DNA from 2 places in the Embleya sp. NPDC020886 genome. Region 2 is predicted to be linked to the other one. Evidence: riboswitches for the same ligand, from Rfam matches in the RefSeq annotation. Region 2 holds a riboswitch; the other holds the start of a gene.

Region 1 (14,788 bases), on a different contig from region 2:
GCTGAGCGCCGGCACGCACGAGGTTCCCGCACGAGGTTTCACACGGTAGGGCGAACCGCCCGATCGCGCGATCCGACCGATGGTCGGCATGGCGCGATCGGGCGGTTTGTACGTTCGGATGAATGAAGCAGGGCGTTCCCGGCCACTCTCGATGCAACAACTCCGCGTAGCCCGCGCCCCACCGGCACGGGCGGATCGCGTTCGTTGAGCACGGCTGGAGGTCGAGAGTGAATCGGAACGGGAGTGTTCGCCTCCGCTGGATCGGCTGGGCGCTCACCTCGGCGCTGCCACTCGTGTTCGTCACCGGATGCGGCACGTGGCAGAAGCAGCGCGGCACCGAGATCGACCGGCCCGCCAAGAGCGTGGCCCGGCTCACGGTGGACGTGCGCACCGATCGACCCGCGCAGCCGGGCCGGCCGGTGACCGTCGGTGCGAGCGGCGGCCGGCTGTACGCGGTGAGCCTGACCGGCCCGGACGGAAAGCCGGTGCCCGGCGGCAACGCGGCCGGCGACGCGACGTGGACCAACTCGGTACCGCTGGCGTACAACACCACCTACACGCTGACCGCGGCGGCGGTCGACGCGTTCGGGTTGACCGCGACCCGCACCGAGACCTTCACCACGCTGGCGCCGGAGGCCGAGCGGGGGGTGGCCTCGATGTTGCCGGAGGCCGACACCACGGTGGGGATCGGCATGCCGATCACCGTCACGCTGCAAAAGCCGGTCACCGACCCCGCGCAGCGCGCCGAGGTGGAGAAGCGGCTCCTGGTGTCCGCCTCGACGCCGGTCGAGGGCGCCTGGGGCTGGGTGGACGACACGACCGTGCGTTATCGGCCCAGGGAGTACTGGCCGGTGGGCACCAGGGTCTCGGTGGCCACCAGCCTGCTCGGGGTCGACTTCGGCAACGGCGTCTACGGCGGCCCGGGCGCGTCGTTCGGCTTCGAGGTGGGCGACGCCGTGGTGGCGACCGTGGACTCCGCGGCGCACACGATGACGGTCAAGCGCAACGGAACCGACCTCAAGACGGTGCCGGTGACCACCGGCAAGCCCGGCTTCACCACCCGCTCGGGCACCAAGGTGGTGCTCGGCAAGGCCCCGCACGTGTTGATGGACGGCACCACGGTGGGCATCTCGGCGGACAGCAGCGACGGTTACCGGCTGGACGTCTCGTGGGCCACCCGGGTGACCTGGAGCGGCGAGTTCCTGCACGCCGCGCCGTGGTCGGTGAGCGCGCAGGGCAGTGAGAACGTGAGCCACGGCTGCGTGGGGATGAGCGACGAGAACGCCAAGTGGTTCTACGACCAGGTCAAGGTCGGCGATGTGGTCACCGTGGTGAACACCGGCGATGCCAAGGCGATGGAGCCGATCGGCAACGGCTACGGCGAATGGAACCTGGACTGGGCGCAGTGGCTGACCCACAGCACGGTCGGCGCGGCCACCACGCGTGGACTGTGAGCGCATCGACGACACCGCTGCGCGAGAACGATCCGCGAAGTCCCGTGCGGCCGTCTGCGGGGCGTAACGCGAAGGGCCCCACCGGAGAGATCCGGTGGGGCCCTTCGTCGTTCCTGCGCGTCCTACGGGTCGTGCCGATGTGGCGTCAGCAGCCCGGCCCCGGTCGCGTCAGTGGTGACCGTGTCCGCTGGTCAGTTCCTTGTACTCCTCGGCCGTCGGCTTCTCGATCGGCTCGGCGAAGTACCAGTGCGACATCCTCGAACGCAGCTTCTGCGAACGCTTGACCTTGCGGGCCACCCCGTTCTCGTCCTCGGCGGCCTCCAGCTCGTACGGCTTGGGCTGCTCGTGGGCGGTGAGGGTGTGCCGCACCGCGGCGTCCAGCGGTTCGTGGATCTCGATGAACTCGCCGTGCGGGAGCTTCTTGATCACACCGGTCTCGCGACCGTGCAGGACCTTGTCCCGGTCGCGGCGCTGCAGACCCTTGCAGATCCGCACCGTGGCCAGGTAGGCCAGCACGGGCGCGACGAAGAACGCGACGCGGCCGATCCAGGTGATCGTGTTGATCGACATGTGGAAGTGGGTGGCGATGATGTCGTTGCCACCACAGACCCACAGCACGCCGTAGCAGACGATCCAGGCGACGCCCAGGCCGGTGCGTACCGGCATGTTGCGCGGGCGGTCCAGCAGGTGGTGCTCACGCTTGTCGCCGGTGATCCAGCCTTCGATCCACGGGTACATCGCCAGGAAGGTGAACAGCACGCCGGGCAGGACCAGGGACGGGATCAGCACGTTGAAGCTGAGCGTGTGTCCCCAGATGTTCCATTCCCAGTTCGGCATGATGCGCAGGGAACCCTCGAGGAACCCGATGTACCAGTCCGGTTGGGAACCCGCCGTGATCTGCCCCGGGTTGTATGGACCGTAGGCCCAGATCGGGTTGATCTGCACCATGCCGCCCAGGAAGGCGGTGATGCCGAACACGATGAAGAAGAAGCCACCGGCCTTGGCCGCGTAGACCGGCAGCAGCGGCAGGCCGACCACGTTCTTCTCGGTCTTGCCCGGGCCGGGGAACTGGGTGTGCTTCTGGTAGAAGACCAGGATCAGGTGCACGGTCACCAGACCGACCATGATCGCCGGGATCAGCAGCACGTGGATGGTGAACAGGCGGGGCACGATGTCCTCGCCCGGGAACTCCCCGCCGAACAGGAAGAACTGCACGTACGTGCCGACCAGCGGGATGGCCAGGACCACACCCTCGGCGATGCGCAGACCGGTACCCGAAAGCAGGTCGTCCGGGAGCGAGTAGCCGGTGAAGCCGTTGACCATGGCCAGGATCAGCAGCAGGAAGCCGAACAGCCAGTTTATTTCGCGCGGCTTCCGGAACGCTCCGGTGAAGAAGATCCGGAACATGTGCACGAACAGCGACGACACGAAGATCAGCGCCGCCCAGTGGTGGATCTGACGCATCGCCAGACCACCGCGGATGTCGAAGCTGATGTCCAGCGTCGACGCGTACGCCTGGGACATGTGAATGCCCTGGAGCGGCACGTAGGAGCCGTCGTAGACGACCTCCTGCATGCTCGGCTTGAAGAACAGGGTCAGGAAGACACCGGTCAGCAGCAGCACGATGAAGCTGTACAGCGCCACTTCACCGAGCATGAAGGACCAGTGGTCCGGAAAGACCTTGCGCAGGTTCTTCTTCGCCGCGCCGTAGATGCCCAGCCGGCTGTCCAGCGCGTCGGCCGCGCGAACGGCCGCGTTGTCCGGGATCGGGGTGCTCTTGTTCGCCCCGCCCTTGGGTTGTTCGCTCGACATCAGCCACGCTCCCAGAAGCTCGCGCCGACCGGTTCGGCGAAGTCCTGCGACGCGGCGAGGTTACCCGCCTCGTTCACATGGATCTTCAACTGCGGCAGCGAGCGCGCGGCCGGGCCGAACACGACCTTGCCGTCGTCCGCCAGGTCGAAGGTGGACTGGTGGCACGGGCAGAGCAGGTGGTGCGTCTGCTGCTCGTACAGGCCGATCGGGCAACCCACGTGGGTGCAGATCTTCGAGTACGCCACGATGCCCTCGTAGCCCCAGTCCAGTTCCTTCTTGGACTTGATGTCCTCCGGCTCCAGCCGGACGACCAGGACCGCGGACATGCCCGCCTTCTCCAGCCAGCCGTGCGAGAGCTCTTCCTTTTGGCCGGCCGGGCCGTACTTCTCGACCAGCCCGTCGGGCAGCACCATGGTCAGCGAGCCCTTGACGATGTCGTTCGGCTTGATCGGCAGGCCGGTCGCCTCGTTGATCAGCTCCACGCCCGGCTTCCAGTCGGTGTGCCGCAGCTTGGTGCCGGGCAGCGGGCCGAGGTCGCGCAGCAGCACGACGCCGGACAACGGCACCAGGGCCATCGCGCCGATCATCGTGCGCCGAATCAGCGGGCGGCGACCGATCACCGAGTCCGCGGCACCCTGGCTGAACTCGCGGATCGCGTATTCGCGGGTCTCCGGGTCCGAGGTGAACTCGTGCCGCTCCTGGACGATCTCCTCGTCCGTCATCAACGTGCGCGCCCAGTGGATCGCGCCGGCGCCGATGCAGAACAGCGCGAGGCCGAGGAAGCCGCCGAGCGCGAGGTTCTGGGCACCGATCTTCCCGAAGAAGAAGATGTCGATGATGCGGTACTTGTCGATGCCGACGTACGCCCAGATGAAACCGATCGTGGACAACATCGAGATCACGAAGAGGAACGCGACCTGACGCTCGGCGCGGTTGGCGGCCTTCTCGTCGATGTCGGTGACACGCGGCTCGTGGGCCGGCAGGCCGGGGTCGGCGAACGGGTCGCCTTCCGCCGGAACATGTGCCGAGGCGTGTACCTCGGGCAGGTGCTCTTCAGGCACTTCAGACTTGTCCTGGCTACTCATTTGGTCCTGGCCTTGGGGGTCCGAGCGGCGATCCAGATCGCGCATCCGATGAGCAGACCGAGCGCGATGACCCACCCGAACAGACCTTCGGAGACCGGGCCGAGGCGGCCGAGACCCAGGCCGCCGGGGTTCGGCTCCTTCTTGGTCGTCTCGTGGACGTACGTGACGATGTCCTTCTTCTGCTGCTCGGGCATCGTGCTGTCCGGGAACGAAGGCATGTTCTGCGGGCCGGAGAGCATGGCCTCGTAGATGTGCTTCGGGTCCACGTCCTTCAGCGGCGGAGCGAACTTGCCCTCGGTCAGGGCACCGCCCTCACCGGAGAAGTTGTGGCACTGCGAGCAGTTCGTGCGGAACAACTCGGCGCCGTTGACGACGTCGCCGTCGGGCGCGTACATGTTCGCCGTCGGGATCTTGGGTCCGACGCCGAGCGAGGCCACATACGCGGAAAGCTGCGCGATCTGCGTTTCGGTGTAGACCTCGGGCTTGCGCGGCGCCTGCGCGCCGGGCTGCTGAAGCGGCATCCGGCCGGTCGACACCTGGAAGTCGACGGCGGCCGCGCCGACGCCGACCAGGGAGGGGCCGTCGGAGGAGCCCTGGGCGTCGAGCCCATGGCAGGTCGAACATCCACTCAGGTAGAGCTTCTTGCCCGCCTCGACCGCGATGGAGGCGGAGTCGTCCGCCTCCGCCTTCTTGGCAGGCGCGAACGCGGCGTACAGCCCCCCAGTAGCCGCGAGCGCGAAGATGAGTACGACGATCGCCGCCAAGGGGTGGCGTCGCCGCGCGGAGAGCTTTTTCACGGAAAACCCCGGTCCAATGTCGTCTGCGTAGTGAGTGTCGGGACGTCTACCTGATGACGTAGATCGTGAAGAACAGACCGATCCAGACCACGTCGACGAAGTGCCAGTAGTACGAGACGACGATTGCGGCCGTGGCCTGCTCGTGTGTGAACCGTCGGGCCGCGTAGGTGCGTCCGAGGATCAGCAGGAAGGCGATCAGACCGCCTGTCACGTGCATGCCGTGGAAGCCGGTGGTCAGGTAGAAGACCGAACCGTAAGCCGACGACGAGAGAGTCGTGCCCTCCTTGACCAGCTCCGTGTACTCCATCACCTGGCCGCCGACGAAGACGGCGCCCATCACGAAGGTGATGACGAACCACATTCTGAGCTTCTTGACGTCACCGCGTTCGGCCGCGAAGACGCCGAGCTGGCAGGTGAGCGAGGACAGCACGAGGATCGTCGTGTTGCCCGTCGAGAACGGGATGTTCAGCTCACTGGCGTGCTCACGCCAAGCGTCCGCACCGGTGACGGAGCGGATCGTGAAATACATCGCGAACAAGGCCGCGAAGAACATCAGCTCGGACGCCAACCAGACGATCGTGCCGATGCTGACCAAGTTGGGACGGTTGAGCGTCCCGTGTGTCCCGTGTGAGGGGGGCCCGGTTTCTAGTGAAGTTGCTGTCGCCACGGCGGCCATTATTGCGGTCGCCGGATCTGCCCACACTTCGGGGGGTAACCCTTGTAGAACGTGTCGGGGTTAGGCTCTGGTTCCGTGAGTGGCTCTGCAGGCGATGCCGGGATGTTTCTGGCACACGCGACCCCTGGGAACGTACCGCCGGAACTGACCCCCATTCGGCTCCTGACCGGGTGGGTGTTCGAACCGATCCCGATTCTGGTCGCGATGCTGTTCGGCGGCCTCTATCTGTACGGCGTGCACAAGCTCAGAGCCCGTGGGGACTCGTGGTCGCGGTGGCGCAGCTTCTCCTTCCTGGGGTTGGGGCTGGGCACGTTCCTGCTCGCGACCGAGTCGGCGCTGGCCGCCTACGACACCGTGCTGCTCAGCGTGCACATGGTCCAGCACATGGTGCTGGCGATGATCACGCCGATCTTCCTGGCGCTCGGCGCACCGATCACCCTCGCCCTGCGGACGTTGCCCGCCAAGTGGCGCAATCGACTCAACGCCCTGCTGCACAGCCGATACGCGAAGGTGGTCACCTTCCCGGCCTTCGCCGGATTCATCTTCGTGCTCAACCCGTTCGCCCTGTACTTCACGCCCTGGTACGAGCTGACGTTGCGGAACACGTTCATGCACGACATGAATCACGTGCATTTCGTGATCATCGGCTGCATGTGGTTCTGGCCACTGCTGGGACTGGATCCGATGCCGCGCGCGAGCTATCCGATGCGGTTGCTCGCGGTGTTCGCGACGTTGCCGTTCCACGCGTGGCTGGGTATCGCGATCATGAGTTCGTCCAACGTCCTGGCCGGTGACTGGTACAACGACCTCGGTCGGGACTGGGGCGCGAGTCCGCTTTCGGACCAGGGCACGGCGGGCGGAATCCTGTGGGGCAGCGGCGACATCATCGGACTGCTGGTCTTCCTGGTGTTGTTCGTGCAGTGGGCTCGGGCGTCGGAGCGCGAGGCGGTCCGCGAGGATCGTCGGCTGGATCGGCTCGAACTGATCGAGGCGGGCCGCAAGGCGCGCGAGGAGCGGTTGGCACGCGAGGCGGCGGAGGCCGGCGAGGGTGCCGAGCCGGGCCTGGAAGCGGCCGGAAAATCCGTGCCGAAGAGCACTCTTCCGGGTGACTCTGCCCGAACGGGGGAGGCCGACTCGGCCGTCCGGGTCGCCCGAGGGTCCGAACCGCGGTCGGCCGACGCGGCCCAGTAGCGTCGCGGCATGATCCTCGAACGTTTCCTGCGCCGTCGGCGACCGGAGCCCGCCCCCGTGCTCGTGGACGACGGCACGCTCACCGTCGTCGGTTCGTGCTTCGATCCGGCTCGGGCCGATTCGGCGGTGGTCGCGGAGCTGCGGGCGGCCGGAGTGCCGGTGGATACCGGGGTGTTCGTGATGCGGCACGTGCTCACGCTGCCGGACCTGGCGGCGGCGGACGAGGCGGCCCGGATCCTGACGCCGGACGGCTGGGCGGTGGTGGCGCCGACACCCGACGAGCTTCCGCTGCGGGTGCTGATCTCCCGACAGCAGGTGCTCACCGGCCTGGAGCCGGCCCGGGAGCGGACCCGGATGGCGGGCCTGGCCCAGCGGTTGGGCGGGGACGCGCAGGGCTACGAGGTGCTCGCGCGCGGGTGAGTCGCGGGCGCGGCCGGCGCGGCGGGTGTGGGCGAGCCGGGACGAGGGCGTGACGAGGCACACATTTTCCCGCCGGAAAGCGCTAACATCCTGGTCGGTCCGAGTGTTGCCCCCGTAGCCGAACAAGCGTTGAAGATGCGCAGCCCCGAAGATTCGCAGCCCAGACACAGGCAGGTGGACATGACGCGCGGCGAGACCATGACCGTCCTCGTGTACAGCGACGACCGCAACACCCGTCGGAAGGTCACCCTCGCGCTCGGGCGCAGGCCCGCCGTCGACGTGCCGTTCGTGGAATACCTGGAATGCGCCACCGAGCCCGCCGTGATCGAGGCGATGGACAAGGGCGGCATCGATCTGGTGATCCTGGACGGGGAGACCGCCCCGGCCGGTGGCATGGGTGTGTGCCGTCAGCTCAAGGACGAGATCTACAACTGCCCGCCGGTGTTGACCCTGGTCGGTCGCCCGCAGGACGCGTGGCTGGCCACGTGGTGCCGCGCGGACGCGGTGGTCGCCCACCCGCTGGACCCGCGCACGCTCGCGGACGCCGCCGCCGACCTGATCCGCGGTCGGATCGCGGGACGTCAGCCGGCCTGACCGCATCCCGGATAACCGCCCGGCCGGGCCCGGCCCGGTGGGTACGCTGTCGCGGACTTATCCGATGACACAGCGGGAGCGGACCATGGGCGCCTCGACCTCTACGAACAAGAGCGGCGGCAACCCGGCGGCCCGTTCCTGGCGGGACCTCCTGGCGGCGCTCATGCGTGGCGACGACCTGCCCGCCGACGCGACAGCGTGGGCGATGGACCACATCATGACCGGCGAGGCGACCCCGGTGCAGGTGGCCGGGTTCGTGATCGCGCTGCGGGCCAAGGGCGAGACGGTGGACGAGGTCTCCGGCCTGGTACAGGCGATGTACGCGCACGCGTCGACCATCGAGGTGCCCGGCCGGACCGTCGACATCGTCGGTACCGGCGGCGACCTGGCCCGGACCGTGAACATCTCGACGATGTCCGCGATCGTGGTGGCGGGTACGGGCGAGACGGTGGTCAAGCACGGCAACCGGGCGGCGTCCTCGTCGAGCGGGGCCGCCGACGTGCTCGAAGCGCTCGGGGTGGTGCTGGACCTGACTCCGGATCAGGTGGCGCGCACGGCCGAGGAGGCGGGCATCACGCTGTGCTTCGCGCAGCGCTTCCACCCGTCGCTGCGGCACGCGGCGCAGGCGCGGCGCGAGTTGGGGGTGCCGACCACGTTCAACTTCCTCGGGCCGTTGACCAATCCGGCCCGGGTGCGGTTCCACGCGATCGGGGTCGCGGATCTGCGGATGGCGCCGATCGTGGCCGGGGTGCTGGCCGATCGCGGCGCGACCGCGCTGGTGTTCCGCGGCGACGACGGGCTGGACGAGTTGACCGTCACCACCACGTCGCAGGTGTGGATCGTGCGGGACGGCGACGTGCGCGAGGACCGGGTGGATCCGCGCGACCTGGGGATCGCGCTGAACGGGATCGAGACGTTGCGCGGCGGTGACGCGGCGTTCAACGCGGAGGTCGCCCGCAGGCTTTTCGCGGGGGAGAAGGGTGCCGTGCGGGACGCGGTGTTGTTGAACTCGGCGGCGGCGCTGGCCGCGTTGGGTACGGGCGAGGGGTCGCTGACCCAGCAGTTGGCGGCCGGGATCGATCGGGCCGCCGAGGCGATCGACTCGGGGGCCGCGCAGGCCGCGCTCGAGCGGTGGGTGGCCACGACGCGTTCGTTCGCACAGGGGTAGCGGGCTCGGCGGTCGGGTGGGTCGTGCGCGGCCCGCCCGACCGGCGTCCAGGATGTGGGAACGATGGGGCCGTCGTTGCGCGCGACGTTGCATCCGGTAATAATTCTGCGCAGGTCACGAGTGACAGTGGAAAGCCCCGGCTTGCTGTCCGGCAACCCTCGCTCCGCGGTGGGGTGCCCCGGGTGATGACACGGTCAGGCGTCGTAAGGCGTCCTGGCAAGCGCGGACCCCTCGCATGACGGCAGTCGATGCTTCATGTGACCCGGGTCCTGTACCTGGGGAGCATGTGATGGCGTGAAATCTCTTTCTCGAAACGGGCGAATCGCCCTATTCCGTACGCGCTGAGTTCTCGCGCGTCGTTCCCGGGTCGTCATCGGCCCGGTCCCGAGATCACTTTTCATCAGCGGATCAACCGGCGCCGTTCAATGTCGATCAATCGACATGCGCCGGGGTGTTCCGTGCCTGCCGAGGAGTTTCGCCATGTCTGTCGACACCACTTCCGCCGCCGCCCTCGACTGTGACGTCGCCATCGCCGCTCCGCTGCCCGTGGTCGGTCGGGATGTGCTCGTTCCGCTGGTGACCGGTGGCGAGGTCGAGTACGCCGCGCTCGACTACGGGGCGAGCGCGCCGTGTCTGCAGCGGGTGTGGGACGACGTGTCCGCCTACCTGCCGTATTACGGAAGCGTGCATCGGGGCGCGGGCTACCTGTCCCAGTTGTCCACCGATCTGTACGAGCAGAGTCGGGCCACGGTCGCGAGCTTTCTGGGGTTGCGGGCCGACGACACGCTGTTGTTCACCCGCGGCACGACCGACTCGCTGAACCTGCTCGCCTCGGTACTGCCGCGGGGCACCCGGGTGTTCGTCTTCGAGACCGAGCACCACGCGGCGCTGCTGCCGTGGCGCCGGCACGCGGGGGTGACCCAACTGGCCGCGCCCGGATCGCCGGCGCAGGCGGTCGCGACGCTGGAGGCGGCACTCGCCGGGTCCGGCGACGGGCCTCGGCTGGTGTGCGTGACCGGTGCCTCGAACGTGACCGGCGAGATCTTCCCGGTCGCCGAGCTGGCCGAGGTCGCGCATCGGCACGGGGCGCGGATCGTGCTGGACGCCGCGCAACTGGCGCCGCATCACCCGGTGTCGGTGGCCGACCTGGACGTGGACTGGATCGCGCTGTCGGCGCACAAGTTGTACGCGCCGTTCGGCTCGGGCGTATTGGCGGGTCGGGGAGACTGGTTGGACGCGGCCGAGCCGTACCTGGCCGGTGGCGGGGCGAGCAAGGCGGTCAGCCGGGACCACGTGGAGTGGCAGAGCGGGTCGGCTCGGCACGAGGCGGGATCGCCGAACGTGATCGGCGCCTACGCGTTGGCTTCCGCGTGTCGGGCGATCACCGAGGCGGGGCCGGCGGCGCTGGTCGCTCGCGAGGAGGCGCTGTCGGCACGGCTGCGGGCGGGGTTGGCGGCGATTCCGGCGGTGCGGGCGCTGGAGCTGTTCGGGCCCGAGTCGGCGCGGGTGGGCGTGTTGTCGTTCGTGGTCGAGGGGTGGAACAGCTCGCGGTTCGCGGCGGTGTTGTCGGCGGAGTACGGAATCGGGGTGCGGGACGGGTTGTTCTGCGCTCATCCGCTGGTGCGGCACCTGTTGGGCGGGCGGGCCGATCAGCCGACCGAGTGTGGGTCCCCGGACGCGCCCGAGGGAGAGCAGAACCTCAACGCGATCCGGGTGAGTTTCGGGCTCGGGACGCCGGTGGAGCATCTGGACCGCTTTGTGGCCGCGGTGCGCGAGCTTGTGGAGCGGGGGGCGTTGTGGAGCTACACGGTTGATGGCGGGCGGTGTGTTCCGGACGCGGACCCGCGCACACGGCAGTTGCCGGCGGCGTAGGTTCTCGGCCTTGCCGGCCGGGGGTCTTCAAGTGCCGAACGGGCCGGGTGGCGGCCCCGCCGGGGGTGTCCTCGAACGCCGTCCGGGCCGGTTCGGTCGGCCCGGGCGGGGCTTGTCGCGGTGGCGGGCGGCCCCGGGCGCTTGTGGGGCGCCCGGGGGCGGAGCTATTCGAGGCCGATGGCGAAGGCGGCTTCGAGGTCGTGGTGGGAGTAGGTGCGGAAGGCGATGTGGGTGGTGGTGGCTTCCACGCCGGGGACCTTGTTCAGGCGGCCGGGGATGACGTCGGCCAGGTCGTCGTGGGCGCGGACGCGCACCATGGCGATCAGGTCGAACTCGCCGGTCACCGAGTAGACCTCGCTCACGCCCTCGATCGCGGCGATCGCCTCCGCGATTTCCGGGGTCTGGTCCACACGCGTCTTGACCTGCACGATCGCGGTGATCACGGGGTAGTCCTCCGGCTCTCGACGACAAGATGCCCGAGCTTAGTCGGCGCGCGACCCACGCGGGCAGCCACCACGGGCGGAAGAACCGCCCGATCGACACGCCCGGAGGGTCACCCGATCGGAGTGGTTTGCCCCGGCCACGCCCTGGGCGCCGGCGGTCGACCCAGGTCGAGCAGGTCGGCCAACTCGTGCCGCCCGCTCTCGTGCATCCGGCCGATGAACGCCCGCAGCACGTGCGCCGTCGCCCGGGCGTCGGCCAACGCGCGGTGGGTCGGGTCGGTGGGGGCCTCGAAGTAGCGCGCGAGGGTGCCCAGGCGCATGTTCGGCACCGTGCCCGGCGGCAGCAGCGCGCGGGCCAGCGCGAGCGTGTCCACCACCCGCAGATCGGGCCACGGCCGACCGCACGCCAGGCTCGCCGCACGCAGAAAGCCCACGTCGAAGGGGGCGTTGTGGGCGACCAGCACGGCGTCCTCGGCGAAGTGGGCGAACGCCGGCAACACCAGGTGCAGCGGCGGCGCGTCGGCCACCAGGTCGTCGGATATCCCGGTCAGGTCGGTGATGAACTCCGGGATCGGCACGCCGGGCGCGACCAACGTCGCGAACTCGCCCAACCGATCCGTCCCGCGCACCCGGACCGCGGCGATCTCGGTGATCCGGGCCTCCTGCGGATCCAGGCCGGTCGTCTCCAGATCCACGACCGTGAACACCTGTCGTTCCACCTCGTCACGAATCGCTCGGGATCCGTGCATGGTTCGCAACTCGTGGCCCGGGGCGATACTGTCCGGCGGGCGGGAACGCCGCGGCGGGTCGGCCGCCGGCAAGCCCTGACCCGCCGAACCTCGTGACCGGCAATCCCGGTGCGCGGTGCTGCTCATGTACCGGACGGTACGTTTCCGGCCCGACACGGCCGCGCCCAGGTACCTCTCGCCGCCCGGCATCATGGGTGTACGCGGACCACTCGCGATCGGAAAAGCTCGCGACCGAACAGGACTCGCGGACCAAACAGGAAAGGAACACGCATGTCGATCCAGGCCCCCACCGAGGACACCCGGTGGCGTTGCTCGCTCTGCGGCAACCTGACCCGGTTCGACGTGACGCGGACCACCAAGGCGGTCGAGTTCACCCACCTCGACCTCGCGGGCGTCGCCCGGGTCGAGGAACGCGAGATCGTTTCCGACGAGATCGAGTCGGTGCGCTGCCGCTGGTGCAACGCGACCGACTCCGTCGAGCTGGTGGCGCGCCCCGACGCGAGCTGAGCGCCGAGACCGTGCGGCGACAATGGGACTGTGCATCGTTTCGGCATCGGGGCGGCCCGGCGCGGCCGTCCCCGGTCCGGAACGCGCCATGATCAAGGCGTCGGCGTCCCGGCAACGGTGACGCGGGGAGGGGCCTCAAGGGAACGGGAAGGACCGGAGGAGCAGTGAGCGGACCGGATACCCGCGCGGACGAGGTCACGCCTGCGCACGCCGCCGAGGCCGCCGAGGCGGTGCCGGCAGCCGAGCCCGACCTCGACCCGCAGGCCCGGACCGAGGCGGGGACCGACCTGTCCGGCGTCCCCGCCGAGCCCGAGGGGCCCGTCGACCACGCGGTCGACCCGGAGCCGGACGGCCGCACCGATCCCGGGGCGCACGCGCACCCGGCCGGACCGGGAGGCGCCGACTCCCCGCCGGCCCGGGCGTCACGCGCGGAGCCGCCGCCTGCGGACTCCCGCCCCGCCGACTCGCAGCCCGCCGAGCCCGAGGCGCTGTCCGGGCCGTTGCCCGAGGCGGTTCGGGTCCGGGTGATCTCGGTGGCCGCGGACGCGCTCGGCACGATGACCGCGGACGAGGTGCCCGGCCCGCTGCGCCGGTTCGCCCGCTTCACCCACCAGCGCCGGGCCAAGTTCGCCGCGACCCCGCTGGCCGCCGCGCTGGAGAACGACCCGGTGTTCCGGCAGCGCATAGCGGAGCGCTTCCGCAAGGGCCTGCCGGAGATCTCCGAGGCGCTGGAGGCCGGCAAGGTGCCCGCCGCGGCCGACCCGCTCGACGTGGCCGCCGCCGCGTACCTGCTGCGCCCGCGCGGCTGGGTCCGGTTGATCGAGACCGCCGGCGACGCGGCCAAGGAGGCCGCCGCCGACCGCGCCGAGGCCGAGGCCGCCGAGACGTTGTCCCGCCTGGAGCGCGAGGTCGGCGTACTGCGCGCGGCCTCCAAGACCGAGCACGAACGGCTGCGCGCGGAGCTGGAGACGGCCCGCAAGGAGGCCGACCACCTGCGCCGCCAGGTGCGCGGCCTGCAGGGCAGTGCCAAGCACGAGGAGAAGGAGGCCCGCCGGGCCCGCTCCGAGTTGGACGCGGTGCGGGTCGAGGCGCAGACCGCGATCGCCGCCGCGGAGAAGGAGGCCCGCCGACTGCGCGGTCGGGTCGCCGAGGTCGAATCGGCGCTGGAGGCCAGCCGCCGGGCCGCCCGCGAGGGCCGCAGCATGGAGGACACCCGGGTCCGGCTGCTCCTGGACACCGTTCTGGAGGCCGCGCAGGGCCTGCGCCGCGAACTCGCGCTGCCGCCGGTGGGCATTCGGCCCGCCGACCTGGTGGACGCGGTGGTGCCGGGCGCGTCCGGGATAAAGGACATCGCCCAGCGCGCGTTGGAGGGCGACGATCCGGCTCTGCTCGACCAACTGCTCGCGCTGCCGCAGGCGCACCTGGTGATCGACGGCTACAACGTGACCAAGACCGGCTACCCCACGCTCGCGCTGAACAAGCAGCGCGACCGGCTGGTCGGCGGGCTCACCGGGCTCGCCGCGCAGACCGGCTGCGAGGTGACCTGCGTGTTCGACGGCGCACAACTGGACGCGCCGGTGCTGCTGGCGCCCGCGCGCGGGGTGCGGGTGATGTTCAGCAAGCCGGGCGAGACGGCCGACGAGCTGATCCGCAGGCTGGTCCGGGCCGAGCCGCCGGGCCGTCCGGTCGTGGTGGTCTCCACCGACCGCGAGGTGGCCGAGGGCGTGCGCAAGGCGGGCGCCCGACCGGTGCCCTCGACGATGTTGCTGCGCAGGCTCACCCGAGGCTGACTCCGGCCGCCGTTCGCACCGCGTGTCGGTGCCGCTCCCTACCGTTGACCGGGAAAGTCGACGAAAGGGGAGAAGCCACATGCGCATCGCCTGTCGTACGCACCGAGGCCGCAGCCGCGCCGGCTGCGTGATACCGGCCTCGATCGGGCCGGCGTTGATCAGCGCTCGATCGATGGATTCCGACGTATCGCCCGAATTATCGGGTGTCTCTCCGTATGCCGACTCCGGCG
Region 2 (14,788 bases):
CGCGGTCGATTCTCGTATACGTCGCGATCACGCACACTTGTGGACCATGAGCAAGGATCCCACCGACGTCGCCCTGTTGACCGCCCGCGCCCTGGTCCTGGCCGATCTGCGCACGCACGGCGTCGAGACCCCCGAGACGGTGACCGTGGTCGAGCACGCCCTGGTCGAGCGCAAGTGGTGGGTCGAGCAGTGGCCCGACGGCGCCGCGTACGTCCCCGGACTGATCGGGCAGGACGTCCAGGAGGCGCTCGCCGAGAACGGCACGGTGTGGCCGCCGTGCCCTCGGCACGACGACCACCCGCTCTACCTGGAACCCGAGCTGGGCGAGGACCCGCACTGGGTGTGCGAACGAGACGCCGAGGCGATCGCCCCACTCGGCGGCCTCACCGCGACTCGGCCGCCGAACGAGCGCGCGGTCAACGACGCGTAGATCGGCCGATCGCCGCCCAGCGCATACGCGCCGACCAGCCGCTCGCTCGCGGCCCGACCCACGGTGACCCCGGCATGCGTGTGCTCCGGGACCAGCGCCACCGGGTGCGCGTCGGCGTCGCCCAGGGTGTGCTCGGCACGTCGCTGCTCCTCGGCGTCGGCGGCCCGCAGCGCCTCGGCGAGCACGTCGTACGGGTCCCCGGCCGCCGCGCTGTCGCCCCAGGGCAGGTGCAGCACGGTCCGGCTCGGCGGCGGATCGCTCTGATCGTGCAGACCGTGGCGGACCGCCTCCGCGCCGTAGCAGGACCTGATCAGCGGCTCCCACATCGCCGACCAGTAAGCCCGCGAGGGCGCCCGCTCGATCCCGGCGATCTCGCCGTCGAGCAGCACCACCGCGCCCACCTGATCCTCGACGCACTCGAACTCGGCGACGAAACGTTCGAGTTCGAGCGCGAAGTGCTTCAGGAACAGCACCAGGTTCCCGGTCTCGGCGAGGCCGGAGGAGGCGTTGAAGCGCTGGACGGCCGACCACAACCGGCTGTACCCGTCCGCGTCCGCACCGGCCGAGGCGGCGGCCCGCAGCGCGAGCGGCAACACCGCCAGCGGCTGCGGCCCCTCCGGGATCAGCCCGGCCTGGGTCTGCTGCACGCACATCGCCGCGTCGAACGCGAGCCGATCCGAGGGCTCGACCAGCGCCGCCCTGGGCATCGCGTGGTCCTGCGCGCTGCGCTCGACGATCACCGCGAGATGGCACGGGACCAGCGCGACGTGCGGCGTGTGATTGACGAAGGTGAGCGTGCCGTAGTTGCTCGTGCCGATCCACAGATCGGTCGGGAGCGCGACGGTGGGCGCGTCGCACGTGTCGCCGAGCAGCGGCAGCACCTGCATGCGGCCGACGCTCTGCACCGGGCCGAGGGTGCAGCCGGCCAGCAGCTCGCCGATCGGCAGCGGGGCGTGGGCGATGGTGTTCATCCGGTCACCTCCAGGTGGGCCAGGCGCAACAGGGCGGGTACGGCGGCGGCCGGATCGATGGTCAACATCAGCCGGCACCAGGCGAGTTCGAGCGCTTCGGGACGATGGACGGGGGCGAGCGGCAGGTCCGGCGCGTAGCCGCGCAGACCGGTCGCCTCGGCCGCGAGCACGGGCGAGAGCTGGACCACGGGCACCGCGATGCCCAGGGTGTGGGCCGCGTCGAGCACCTGTGCGAACCGCCCGGCGGGCGCGTTCTCGTAGCCGTCGCCGATCACCACGATCAGCTCGGCACCGGTGCGCAACGCGGCGACCAGGGCCTCGGCCGCCGAGGTGGCCCCGGCGGGCCGCACCAGTCGGCCGTCCGGGACGCCGCCGATCCACACGTCGTGGCACTCGGCCGCCGCCGCCCGCAACGCGTCGCGCAGCGCGAGCACGGTCGCGATCGGCCGCAGCGGCTGGTCGAGGCCGCCGCGCATCGACGCGGATCCGTCCAGCACCAGGGCGATCCGGCGGTCGGCCAGGTCGAGCCCGGCCGCACCGGCGGCGGCCCGCCGATCCAGCGCCGCGGCCAGGTCGTCGGTCATCCCGGTGGCGAACGCGTACAGGTAGAGCCGGACCGCGTCGTAGCGGTCCAGGTCGACCTCGACCTCGACGCCCGCGCGCTCGGCGTGCCGCTGCCTGGCGAGCCGCTGACCCGCGGTCAGTCGCTCGGCGGTCAGCTCCAGCACGCGCGCCGGCTTCTCGTTCGGATGAAATCGGCCGCGCAGCCCTTCGAGCGTCTCGAACGGCAGCGCGGCGCCCGCGGCCAGGTCGGTACGGGCGGCCCGATACGCGACCGGGAGCGGCAGCGTGTACGGGCCGTCGGCGCCGAGCACGAACGCGACGCACTCGCGCGCGAGCGCCGGATCCGCCGCCCAGCGGTCGATCTCCCGGGCCAGGATGCGCTGTTCCTTGGCATCGAGCCGTGCGCCGGCGAGCAGCCTGGTCAGGATCGAGCGCAGGATGCCGCTCATCCGCAGCCCCCACGCGTGCCGCAGCGCGTCGGCGAGCTTGTCCCGGTAGCGCACCGACCACAACTCCAGCGATGCGGAGCCCAGGACGGTGCGCAGGATCAACCGGCGCACCCGGGCGTTGTTCACCCGCCGCTCGGCCAGCAGACCGAACAGCTTGAGCCGACGCGGCACGGTCAGCGCGGCGACCGCGTCGTACACGGCGGTGCCGTCGTCCTCGTGGGCCGGCGTATCCAGCAGGTGCAACACGCCGAGCTGCCGGCTGCGGTCGGTGGCCCCGGGGGAGCACACGAGACCGGCGTACAGGCGGCGGTCCAGCGCGACCATCGCGCGGTGCGCGTCCTGCTCCAGCGCCAGTTGCTCGTCGCGGGTGTTGTAGAAGGAGGCCCGCCCGGTCGCGGCCACCGCGACGTCCAGAAAACGAACGACGGTGGCGGCGGCCTCGGCACGGGCCGGATGGTCGGCGCTCAGGGCGCGCAGGATCTCGGTCATCGGAAGGCTCCCCCGTGGGCACCCGGGGTAGGTCGCGGGTCCGGTATGTGGTCCCCGGATCAACCGTGGGACCGCTTCCTACCGATGGGAAACGGCTCTGTACGAACACGCAGTTCCCCGGGTGCAATGGCGTGCGACCGCGGGCAGGTCACGGGTCCCGGACAGGGATTCGAACCCCAAGCACCCCGAAAGCGCTTGTACGCCAAGACAGAAGGAACACGTAGTTCCCGCGGTCGCATCACGAGCCTACGAGCGAGTGACCGCCGATGCCGGCGAATATCGGCTCAGCGGGGGAAGTCCGAGGTGTCCAGGTCGATCCCGAAGGGTTCGGGGATCCTGATCGTTTTGCCGTATGCAACGTGAAGGAACCGTCGGTACTGTCCACCATCGGGTTCGGAGAACAGGGTTACGGACGGTCCTGTGGGATCCCAGCGGTCGACGACCGGTTCGTGCCCGTGTAGGGGTGGTGGCGACATCGTGATGTTCTCTCCGTCGAACTCGGCGCGCCGGCCTTCGGGCACGTCCAATCCCTGCCACATGGTCACGATTTCGCGCCAGGCGACGCCCACATCGATCCCGGGTGCGGTCGTCTCGTCCACCTCGCCTACCTCGATCCAGGCCGTACCAGAACGACGCCATGGCCGCCCGGAGACCATTTCAGGGTAAGTCGCCACCCCCACTCGAACGAGCGAACACGGCTCGAACACGCGGAAACGCGAACGAGGCGGCCCCCCGAAGGGGACCGCCTCGTTCGTCGAACGACCGGCCGTGTGGGTCTGGCGACCCTCAGCGGATCAGAAGTCCATGCCGCCCATGTCCGGAGCGCCGCCGGCCGGGGCCGGGTTCTTCTCCGGCTTGTCGGCGATGACGGCCTCGGTGGTCAGGAACAGCGCGGCGATCGACGCGGCGTTCTGCAGCGCGGAACGGGTGACCTTCGCCGGGTCGATGATGCCCTCGGCGATGAGGTCCACGTACTCGCCGGTCGCGGCGTTGAGGCCGTGACCCGGGGTCAGGTTGCGCACCTTCTCCACAACCACGCCGCCCTCGAGGCCGGCGTTGACCGCGATCTGCTTGAGCGGGGCCTCGACGGCCAGGCGCACGATGTTCGCGCCGGTGGCCTCGTCGCCGTCCAGCTCGAGCTTGTCGAACGCGATGGTGGACGCCTGGAGCAGGGCCACGCCACCACCGGCGACGATGCCCTCTTCGACGGCGGCCTTCGCGTTGCGCACCGCGTCCTCGATGCGGTGCTTGCGCTCCTTGAGCTCGACCTCGGTCGCGGCACCGGCCTTGATGACCGCCACGCCGCCCGCGAGCTTCGCCAGGCGCTCCTGGAGCTTCTCGCGGTCGTAGTCCGAGTCGGAGTTCTCGATCTCGGCGCGGATCTGGTTGACCCGACCCGCGACCTGGTCCGAGTCACCGGCGCCGTCGACGATGGTGGTCTCGTCCTTGGTGACGACGACCTTGCGGGCGCGGCCGAGGAGTTCGAGACCCGCGGTGTCGAGCTTGAGGCCGACCTCCTCGGAGATGACCTGGCCACCGGTGAGGATGGCGATGTCGCCGAGCATGGCCTTGCGACGGTCGCCGAAGCCCGGGGCCTTGACGGCGACGGACTTGAAGGTGCCGCGGATCTTGTTGACGACGAGCGTGGCCAGGGCCTCGCCCTCGACGTCCTCGGAGATGATCATGAGCGGCTTGCCCGACTGCATGACCTTCTCCAGCAGCGGGAGGAGGTCCTTCACCGAGGTGATCTTCGAGTTGACGATGAGCACGTAGGCGTCTTCGAGGACGGCCTCCATGCGCTCCATGTCGGTCGCGAAGTACGGCGAGATGTAGCCCTTGTCGAAGCGCATGCCCTCGGTGAGCTCGAGCTCGAGACCGAAGGTGTTGCTCTCCTCGACGGTGATGACGCCTTCCTTGCCGACCTTGTCCATGGCCTCGGCGATCATCTCGCCGATCAGGGGGTCAGCGGCGGAGATCGAGGCGGTGGAGGCGATCTGCTCCTTCGTCTCGACGTCCTTGGCAAGCGCGAGAAGCTGCTCGGAGACGGCCTCGACGGCCTTCTCGATGCCACGCTTGAGGGCCATCGGGTTCGCGCCGGCGGCCACGTTGCGCAGGCCCTCGCGAACGAGCGCCTGGGCGAGGACGGTCGCGGTCGTCGTACCGTCACCGGCGACGTCGTCCGTCTTCTTCGCGACCTCCTTGACCAGCTCGGCACCGATCTTCTCGTACGGGTCCTCGAGCTCGATCTCCTTGGCGATGCTCACACCATCGTTGGTGATGGTGGGCGCACCCCACTTCTTCTCGAGCACGACGTTGCGGCCCTTGGGGCCCAGCGTGACCTTGACGGCGTCGGCGAGCTGGTTCATCCCGCGCTCGAGGCCGCGGCGCGCTTCCTCGTTGAACGCGATGATCTTGGCCATGTGGTGAAGTCCTCCCAGAACGGGGGTGAGTGCCGGACCGCACTGGCGCCCGCGACGGACGACCCGACCACCGCGAGGATCCCTCCCTCACGGGTGCCGAGCCTCACCGGCCCGGTCCGTTTCTGTCACTCTCACATCCAGAGTGCTAACGCCAATGATTAGCACTCGACCATGCCGAGTGCAAGCGCAACGGCGGGTCCCGACCCCTCCGCGCGTACCCCCGCGCGTGTCGCACGTGGGGCCGGGTCCGGCGGGGTCGCGCCCACCGTGATCGCCCGCGCGACGGGGAGCCCGCGCGCCGGGGGCCGGATGCGGGCACGGGCCCGGACGCACAACGACCGGGGCCCGGCCCCCGCGTGGCGGGAAGGCCGGGCCCCGGTCACCGATCGAACCCGATCCGCCGATCCGACGAGGGATCGGCGGGGAGAACGGGAGATCGGACAGGATGTGTGCTGCGGTGTGTCGTGCAGTCCGTGGTGTGGACCGTTTCAAGCAGAGGAGCGGATTGCTCCCTGGTTCAGGCGGTGACGCGGACCATGTCGGCCTGCGGCCCCTTCTGCCCCTGCGAGATCTCGAACTCGACTCGCTGCCCCTCCTCGAGCGTCCGGTACCCGTCCATCTGGATCGCGCTGTAGTGGACGAAAACGTCCGCACCACCGTCGACCGCGATGAAGCCGTACCCCTTCTCCGCGTTGAACCACTTGACGGCGCCCTGAGCCATTCCTAACTCCCCTGTTACTGGCCCTTTCACGGATACTGCACGTCGCAGCTCCGGGTTCGTATCCAGAAGGACCCGGCCTTCCGCTACGACCGCGGCTGAATGTATCCGGACGGATGCCCGGAGCAACAGGTCAATCGGACGACAATTCCCGAGTGAATAAAACTCGCATTCCTCGCGAATTGTCATGAAGGCCGTATTTCAATTCATCAGGAAAGCGACTTTGCGCACAAAACGGATGTGATCCCGACCACGGGTTTACCGACGCGTCGCCGCCAAAGCGCGGAAATGGACCTGTTTAAACACGTGTAACGCACAACTTCGAGGAGACCAAGAAATCCGCCGCCCGGAGCCCCGGACGGCGGATTTCTCGGTTCCGTTTCGGGCCCGACTCGATGAAGATCGGGACCGTCGGCCTATCGCGTCAGCAACCGCCGGCGACCGCCGGGATGATCGAAACGGTGCCCTTGTCGGGGATCGCCGTGGCGAGCCCGTCCGCGAAGCGCACATCCTCGTCGTCCACGTACAGATTCACAAAGCGACGCAGCTTGCCCTCGTCGTCGAGGATGCGCGCGCGAATTCCGGTGTGGTCCTTTTCCAAGGCATCCAGAACCTCGGCGAGGGTCGTCCCCTCGGCGGACACCTCGGCCGCCCCGCCCGTGTAGGTGCGCAGGATCGTCGGGATGCGAACGGAGACGCTCATGCCAGGCCGGCCTTTCGGAAGGAATCCAGAGTGGGTCGAATGGTCGCGGTGGCGCCGGTGGTCGGCGTGACCGCGTCCAACGTCTTGAGGCCGTCGCCCGTGTTGAGCACGACCGTCTCGGCGTCCGGGTCCAGCGCGCCGGACGCGAGCAGCTTGCGCAGGCAACCGACGGTCACGCCGCCCGCCGTCTCGCCGAAGATGCCCTCGGTGCGCGCCAGCAGCTTCATCGCCTCGACCACCTCGGCGTCGGTCACGTCCTCCACCGCGCCGCCGGTGCGCTTGCACACGTCCAGCACGTAGGGGCCGTCGGCCGGGTTGCCGATCGCGAGCGACTTGGCGATCGTGTCCGGCCGCACCGGGCGGATCACGTCGTGGCCGGACTTCCACGCGGCGGCCACCGGGGAGCACCCGGTCGCCTGCGCGCCGAAGATCTTGTACGGCGCGTCCTCGACCAGGCCGAGCGCGATCAGCTCGCGGAAGCCCTTGTCGATCTTGGTGAGCTGCGAACCGGACGCGATCGGGATCACGATCTGCTCGGGCAGTCGCCAGCCGAGCTGTTCGGCGATCTCGTAGGCGAGCGTCTTGGAACCCTCGCCGTAGTACGGCCGCAGGTTCACGTTGACGAAGCCCCAGTCCTCACCGGCCGGGTCGCCGATCAGCTCCGAACAGAACCGGTTGACCTCGTCGTAGGTGCCTTCGATGGCGACCAGCTCGCCGCCGTAGACGGCCGCCGTGACGACCTTGCCGGCCTCCAGGTCGGCCGGGATGAACACGCAGCTCCGCAGGCCCGCCCGAGCGGCGGCGGCACCCACCGCGCCGGCCAGGTTGCCGGTGGAGGAGCAGGAGAGGGTGGTGAAACCGAAGGTGCGGGCGGCCTCGACGGCGATCGCGACCACGCGGTCCTTGAAGGAGTGCGTCGGGTTGCCCGAGTCGTCCTTGACGTGGAGCTTCGCGATGCCCAGCTCGCGGCCCAGGTTCTCGGCCCGGACGAGCTTGGTGAAACCGGGGTTCAGATTGGGGCGGGAGGCGACGTCGGCCGAGACCGGCAGGAGCGGCGCGTAACGCCAGATGTTCTGCGGGCCGGCCTCGATCTGCTCGCGCGTCACGGTGCCGAAGTCGTAGGCGACCTCGAGCGGGCCGAAACAGGACTCGCAGGCGTACTTCGGGCCGAGTTCGGTGCGTTCGCCGCACTCGCGACACGACAGCGCGACGGCCGGACCGAAGGGGGTGGAGGTGGCGCTGGTGGAGCGGGTGGCGGTGGGTGTCGCCATGGCGAGGGCCTTTCTGTCCTCATCTTTACCCGTGGGGTCCCACGGGCCGGACTTGGCACCTGTCCGACCGCCGGCGCTCGCTCGCGCCGAAAGCGCGTCACGAGGAATGACGATCGGATGGTTGCCGGGGCTTCAACGGGCCGTTCCCTCTGCCCCTCTGGATGAGCTGCTATGGCGGTGGACACACCCTTCGCAAGGTGGCCGGTCCGCGTTTGTCCGGCTCGACGTGCGATCGTCGTATCCGGTGACGACGACTGTAACCGAACCGGTGCCGCGTCGATCATCCGGTCCACCTCGCGAGACGATAAAGGGTGGCCGCGACCGAGGCCGGAACACCGGCGACGACAGGGGAATTCGAACGTGCAGCCCGAGGTGAGCGCCTGGCTTCGACGACGGTCCTCCGTCGCCGCCGACTGGCCCGTCGACAAGCTTCTTGACGCCAAACGCGACACCCGGGTCAGCGTCGTCCTGCCCGCGTTGAACGAGGCGGCGACCGTCGGGGACATCGTCAAGGTGATCCGGACCGAGCTGATCGAGCGATCGCCGCTGGTGGACGAGCTGGTGGTGGTCGACTCCGGATCCACCGACGACACCGGCAGGGTCGCCGCCGACGCGGGCGCCCGGGTCGTGCACCGCGACGACATCCTGCCCACGCTGGCGACCGTGCGCGGCAAGGGCGAGGTGTTGTGGCGCTCGCTCCTGGTCACCGACGGCGACATCGTGGCGTTCGTGGACGCCGATCTGAAGGACTTCTCGGCGGACTTCGTCACCGGGATCCTGGGCCCGCTGCTGACCGACCCCTCGGTGCAACTGGTCAAGGCCATGTACGACCGGCCGCTGGAGATCGGCGACACGATCGTGCCCGCGGGCGGCGGCCGGGTCACCGAATTGGTCGCACGCCCGCTGCTGAATCTGCATTGGCCGGAACTCGCCGGTTTCGTCCAGCCGCTCGGCGGCGAATACGCGGCCCGGCGCTCGCTCCTGGAACAGTTGCCCTTCCCGTGCGGCTACGGCATCGAGACCGCGATGCTCGTGGACACCCTGCGCCTGGTCGGCCTGGACGCGATGGCCCAGGTGGATGTGGGCGTGCGCCGACACAGCCACCAGGACGAGGCCGGACTCGGCCGGATGGCGGCGGAGATACTCCAGGCCGTCGAGCGTCGACTGCGCCGCGGCCCCACGGGCGCGCACCCGGACGAGCTGAGCACCGCACTGACCCAGTTCGAGCGGGACGAGGAGGGTTTCCGGCTGCGTACCCACGACGTCGCGGCCCGGGAACGGCCGCCGATGACGACCGTTCCCGAGTACCGCGCGCGGACCCGCCTGGTCGACCGCTGAGGGCGATTTCCGGCCGGCCGCCGGACAGGGCCTAGTCGCCCAGCACCGCGCCGACCCGGCGGGCGCACTCCTCCTCGTTCGCCCGCACCCGGGCCAGCGCCACCGCCTCACGCTCGATCGCCTGCCGCTGATAGGCCACGTCGACCGCGTACCAGGTGCCCGCCACGTCGTACTGCGTCTTGCAGGCCACCGTCGCCCTCGCCGCGGCGATCTCGCGCGCGCTCGGTGTGGGCGTGTCCCACGCCGGATCACCGCCCGCCGCCAACGGGTCCGGGTAGTCGAACCCCCTCGCGCGCATGCAGGTCGACCACTGCGCCAACACCCGAAGCACCCGGGGATCGGCCCGCGATCGCTCGAACGACTCCACGTCGAGTCGACCCGGCAGCGCCGCGCGCTCCAGCGCCGGATCCACGCCCAGCGCGAACCGCGCCCGGCCCAGGCAGCCCGGCCCCGGCCGATCGCGGCCCTCGGTCGGATCCGGCGGCACCCCGTCCGCGCCCGCCTCGCCGTACAGCGCCACCGCCAGCTCCCGGCTCGGCGCCGGCCCGCTCGGCTTGTCCGTACCGCCGGCGACGGCGCCCGGCGGCCGAAAGCCCCAGGTGCCAACCTCGACCGCGTCGCCCACGCCGTACCGGCGCTCGGTGCGCGACTTCGACACGGGCCCACCGGCCGCGGCCGGCGGCGCCTGGTAGGTCAGGCCCAGCGGGGCCAGGCAGTCCCGGATCAGCACCAGCTCGGCCGAGGCCCGCCGGGCACGCTGCTCCGGGGTCGGCAGGTAGGCCGCGATCGGCAGGTCGAGCCCGCTCACGTCGCCGGTCACCGGGGTCGCCGCCGGCGGCGGGGCGCCCGACGCGCGGTCGGCCGCGGGTGGGTGGTCGGCGCGGTCGCCGGCCCCGGTGCAGCCGGCCAGCGCGAGGCACAGCAGCGCGATCGTGGCCGGCGCGTGGCGCGGGCGCCCTACTGCGCGGTCCAACTGCCCGACGCGTTGTTGTTCTTCAGCGCCGGGTCGAGATTGGCCGTCGACTTCGGGCCGATCTCCTGCATCGGACCTTGATAGTTGCTGCCGTAGTAGATCCGCAGCACGTGCGTCGGGTCGTTGTTCCACACCGACGCGGCGTGGTTCTTCACCGGCACCCCCGTGCCGCTGCCGCCGTCCGGGGAGCGCATGAACGTGTAACCGGCGTAGTTCGACAGGTTGTACCGATGGTCGAAACGCGCGCCCTTGGTGTTCGAGTTGTAGTACAGACACGCGTCCCCGTCGTTGCACGCGCCGTCCCCTTCGGCGACCGCCGGCGTGGCGCCGGCCGCGAGGACCAGCGCGGCGGCCACGGCGCCCGCACCGAGCCCACGATTGCTGCGCATATCCGATTCCCCCTTGCCCCGTTGCCCGCATGCCCGAGGTGCCGGGCCCGTCGCATGCGAGTGGGATCGGCCCGACGAGTCAAGAGAAAGCACACCCTCGCTACTCCCGGTAATGACATGGACACGTGATACTCGCCACACCGTTCGGGTCGGGGGCGCGATCGGGCCGGGTTTGCGCACCGGGATGCGTGGCTAGGGTCGGGGCATGAGTGCTCCCCCTCCCGCCGGTGTCCTGGTCGCGTCCAATCGTGGTCCCGTGTCCTTCTCACTGGAGGACGACGGCACGCTCTCGGTGAGCAGAGGCGGCGGCGGACTGGTGTCCGGGCTGTCCACCGCCGGGCAGGGGACCGGCGCCGTATGGGTGTGTTCGGCGCTCGGCGAGGCGGACCGGACCGCGACCCGGGCGGCGCCCTCGGGCCGGCTGGATCTCGCCGGTCACGACACCGGCGGCCTGGCGGTGCGGATGCTCGACATCGACCCGGGCACCTTCGCCCGGGCGTACAACGCCATAGCGAATTCGACGTTGTGGTTCGTCCACCACCTGCTCTACGACACCCCGTCCAAGCCGGTCTTCGACGCGCGCTTTCGCAAGGAGTGGGTCTCCTACGAGGCGTACAACCAGGCGTTCGCGCAGGCGCTGGCCGACGAGGCCGCCGAGGGCGCCAAGGTGGTCGTGCAGGACTACCACCTGACCCTGGTGCCGGTGCTGCTGCGCCGACTGCGCCCGGATCTGCGGATCGGGCACTTCGCGCACACCCCGTGGGCACCGCCGGACTACTTCCGCCTGCTGCCCGACGACATCGCGCGGTTCGTCCTGGAGGGCGTGCTCGGCGCCGACCACGCGGGCTTCCAGACCCGGCGCTGGGCGCTCGCCTTCCTGGACTGTTGCGCGGACGTGCTCGGCGCGGTGGTGGACCGGGACGCGATGACCGTCACGCACGCCGGCCGGGTGACCGAGATCGGCGTGCACGGCCTGGGTGCGGACGGCGAGTTCCTGCGCGAGCGGGCGTCGCGTGCCGACGTGGACACCCGGCTCGCCGGACTGCGCGAGGTGGTCGGCGATCGGCGGGTGATCGTCCGGGTGGACCGGACCGAACTGTCCAAGAACATCGTCCGGGGCCTGCTGGCCTATCGCGAACTGCTGCGCACCCGACCGGAATGGCTCGGTCGGGTGGTGCACGTCGCGTTCGCCTATCCCTCCCGGCACGACCTGCCGGAGTACCGCGAGTACACGGCGGCGGTGCAGCGGGTGGCCAAGGAGATCGACGACGAGTTCGGGACCGGCGACTGGCAGCCGCTGATCCTGCACGTCAACGACGACTTCCCGCGCTCGCTGGCGGCGTACCGGCTGGCCGACGTCGCGTTGGTGAACCCGATCCGGGACGGGATGAACCTGGTCGCCAAGGAGATTCCGGTGGTCTCGCTGCTGGACGAGGCGCACGGGGGTTGCGCGCTGGTGCTCTCGCGCGAGGCCGGCGCGTTCGAGGAACTGGGCGCGGACTCGATCGTGATCAACCCGTTCGACGTGTCGCAGACCACCGAGGCGCTGCACACCGCGCTCACGATGGACTCCGCCGAGCGGCTGCGGCGCACCAGGCGGCTGGCCGCCGCAGCGGTCGCGCTGAACCCGCAACAGTGGTTCCTGGAGCAACTGGACGCGCTGGGCAAGTAGTCGCCCGCGCCCGTCGGTCGAGCCGGCGGGCGCGGGCGACTGCCTAGGGCGTGTTGTTGCGGCGGCGGCGCGTGGTCAGTACGGCGGCCGTGCCGGCGCCGACCAGGGTGACGCCGAGGACACTCGCGCCGACCAGGCCGGCCGGTCCGGTCAGCGGCAGGCTGCCGCCGCCGGACTTGCCCGCGTCGCCGCCGCTCGTGCCGCTCGTGCCGCTCGTGCCCGCGGCGGTGCCGCCGGTCGAGCCGCCGCCGGTGGTCGCGGCGCCGGTCGTGCCGGTGCCCGAGGTGCCGCCGGTGGTGCCGGCGGACCCGCCGGTCGTGCCCGATCCGGTCGTGCCCGAGCCGCCCTTGAAGGAGACCTTGACGAACGCGTCCTGGCTGCGGTCGGGCGAGCCGTGCGCGGCCATGGTCAGCACGTAGCACTCGGTCTTGAGGCAGTCGACGTCCTTGCCCGCGCCGTTCTTGTACGTGGCCTTGACGTCGGTGAGGGTGGCGGAGAACGTGCCGTCCGGGTTGATCCCGCCCGGACCGAACGCCTTGAGCCACTTCGACGCGCCGTAGTTGCCCGCGTTGGTGGTCCAGTCGGCCTCCTTGGGGCCGAACACCACGTAGATCCCGTTGCCGCTGCCGGCCGCGTAGCCGGAGCCGGAGACCGTGATCGACGCGCCGGCCGGGTCGAGGCCGGTGCTCGGCGTGACGGTCAGCTTGGCGCCGCCGGCCGCCGCCTGCGGGGCGGCCTGCCCGAGTTGGGCCGGGGCCGCCGGTGCGGCGGCGCGCAACGATCGGGGAGTGCCGCCCGGTGCCGGTGCGGCGAAGGTCACCGCGACCTTGGCGGTCGGCCCGCCGTCGACGCCGACCCGGACCTCGAACGCGGGTGCGTCCGGGGCGAATCCGGTGCCCACCCGCAGCGGCGTCGCGACGACGCCCTGCCCGTCGGCGGCGAGCGTGCGGCTGCCCGCCCGGTCGACGGTGTCGCCGGCGTACAGCGCGACGGTGACCCGGGCGCCGGGGGTGAAGCCGCGCCCGACGACGGTGATCTCGTCGCCGGCCGGGGCCAGCGCGGTGTTGCGCGAGGCGGTCGCGGTGGGCGTGGCCGGGCTCTCGGCGCGGGTGTCGGCGGATGCGGCCGAGGCGCCGGCGGCGGCGCCGAGCACGCCGGCGGCGGCCAGGCCGAGCACGGCGGCCGAGCCTGCGGCGCGACGAAGGCGGTGGGAGGTGTGCATGTCGGCTCCTGGTGGATCGGGGCGGCGACGCGACGGCGGGTGCTCAGCCGGTCGGGTCGGCGGTGACTTCGGTGGGGGAGGCGGCGTCCTTCGCGAGGGCGGCCTCCTTTTCGGTGGCGACGCGCCGGCGGCGACGGAGCACCGTCACGCCGTAGGCGATCAGCGCGCCGAGCAGCAGCGTGATCGCGCCCAGCAGCAACCACGGCGGTGCCCATACGCTCGTCGACTTCGTGGTCACGGTCGCCGGGTTGCCGGTGACCTTGACGTCCGCGGTGAGTCGCCCGGCCGGGAAGACACCGTCGAAGCGCTGGACCACCTCGTGCGTGGCTCCCGGCAACAACTCGGGCAGGGCGGCTCGGGCGGGGCCGCCCAGTCGCCAACCACCGAGCCCGGAGACGGTGGTCTCGACCCCCGCCGTGGTGCGGACGTTGCCGGTGTTGCGCACCCGGTAGCGCACGACCGCCTCGGCGCCGCCGAACATCGCGATCGGGTTGTCGTACGACAGCCGCAGGTCCTCGATCGCCAGTCGCGGCACGGCGGGGCCGTCCACCCGCAGGTAGATCCGGGCACCGACACGCCGGTCCACGTCGAACCGCTGCTGCCCGGGACCGGTCGCCTCGGCCTTGATCGAGGCGACGATGGCGCCGGTGTGGTCACCGGGGCTCGCGTCCGCCGGGACGGTCAGCCGGAACGGGATGTCCGCGCGCTTGCCCGGCTCGACCGTGTACGACTCGGCGTCGAAGCCGATCCACGCGCCGACGTCCTTCGGCCGTTCGGCGGCGGTCAGCAGGGTCATTCCGCCGTCGGCGGCGAGCACGGCGTCGGTCGCGTACACGCGCAGCGTCAGCGGCTTGTCGCCGAAGTTGGACACGCCGACCACGTCGACCAGGGTCCGGCCCGGCGCGGCGGACAGGACGAAGTGGTCGCGCCCGCCTGCCGGTTGCACGCCCCAGGTGAACTCGTCGGCGGCTTGGGCGGGGGTGGCGGAGGCCAGGAGGGGGAGCAGGAGGGCTAGGAGGGCCAGGAGGGTGGGCAATGGGCGGGCGGCGGGGCGCATGGGGGGTGGCTCCTTTGTTGGGCGCCTTCGGCGCCGGCTCGCGAGGCACCACTTTTTCTCTCCCCCGCCGGCGCTCCTCCGAGAAAAAGTGGCCCCTCGCTCGTGACTTCGTGTCCCTTCGC

The links. Region 2 has a riboswitch for S-adenosylmethionine ahead of thrC (threonine synthase). Riboswitches for the same ligand answer to the same signal wherever they lie in the genome.
Region 1: another riboswitch for S-adenosylmethionine. It lies ahead of ACH4U8_RS17815 (aminotransferase class V-fold PLP-dependent enzyme); the one in region 2 lies ahead of thrC (threonine synthase).

Annotation. Positions count from the first base shown of each region.
Region 1 covers NZ_JBIRRX010000004.1:629,165-643,952, forward strand. Annotated here, with positions in the region: gene ACH4U8_RS17765 (Ig-like domain-containing protein) at 1-5, shown strand, start outside; gene ACH4U8_RS17770 (Ig-like domain-containing protein) at 228-1,454, shown strand; gene ACH4U8_RS17775 (cytochrome bc complex cytochrome b subunit) at 1,623-3,266, opposite strand; gene ACH4U8_RS17780 (Rieske 2Fe-2S domain-containing protein) at 3,266-4,351, opposite strand; gene ACH4U8_RS17785 (cytochrome c) at 4,348-5,148, opposite strand; gene ACH4U8_RS17790 (heme-copper oxidase subunit III) at 5,195-5,824, opposite strand; gene ACH4U8_RS17795 (cytochrome c oxidase assembly protein) at 5,900-7,015, shown strand; gene ACH4U8_RS17800 (hypothetical protein) at 7,025-7,435, shown strand; gene ACH4U8_RS17805 (response regulator transcription factor) at 7,616-8,029, shown strand; gene trpD (anthranilate phosphoribosyltransferase) at 8,094-9,197, shown strand; SAM riboswitch class IV at 9,310-9,426, shown strand; gene ACH4U8_RS17815 (aminotransferase class V-fold PLP-dependent enzyme) at 9,678-11,069, shown strand; gene ACH4U8_RS17820 (Lrp/AsnC ligand binding domain-containing protein) at 11,234-11,512, opposite strand; gene ACH4U8_RS17825 (exonuclease domain-containing protein) at 11,623-12,231, opposite strand; gene ACH4U8_RS17830 (hypothetical protein) at 12,532-12,768, shown strand; gene ACH4U8_RS17835 (NYN domain-containing protein) at 12,933-14,558, shown strand; gene ACH4U8_RS17840 (hypothetical protein) at 14,638-14,788, shown strand, end outside.
Region 2 covers NZ_JBIRRX010000008.1:389,910-404,697, forward strand. Annotated here, with positions in the region: gene ACH4U8_RS27980 (DUF4031 domain-containing protein) at 1-1, opposite strand, end outside; gene ACH4U8_RS27985 (hypothetical protein) at 47-430, shown strand; partial or broken gene ACH4U8_RS27990 (ARPP-1 family domain-containing protein) at 688-1,401, opposite strand; gene ACH4U8_RS27995 (hypothetical protein) at 1,398-2,903, opposite strand; gene ACH4U8_RS28000 (hypothetical protein) at 3,188-3,502, opposite strand; gene groL (chaperonin GroEL) at 3,698-5,323, opposite strand; gene ACH4U8_RS28010 (cold-shock protein) at 5,841-6,044, opposite strand; gene ACH4U8_RS28015 (ubiquitin-like small modifier protein 1) at 6,466-6,744, opposite strand; gene thrC (threonine synthase) at 6,741-8,015, opposite strand; SAM riboswitch class I at 8,032-8,183, opposite strand; gene ACH4U8_RS28025 (glucosyl-3-phosphoglycerate synthase) at 8,376-9,353, shown strand; gene ACH4U8_RS28030 (hypothetical protein) at 9,385-10,326, opposite strand; gene ACH4U8_RS28035 (peptidase inhibitor family I36 protein) at 10,311-10,715, opposite strand; gene ACH4U8_RS28040 (trehalose-6-phosphate synthase) at 10,921-12,387, shown strand; gene ACH4U8_RS28045 (LPXTG cell wall anchor domain-containing protein) at 12,431-13,609, opposite strand; gene ACH4U8_RS28050 (WxL protein peptidoglycan domain-containing protein) at 13,653-14,666, opposite strand.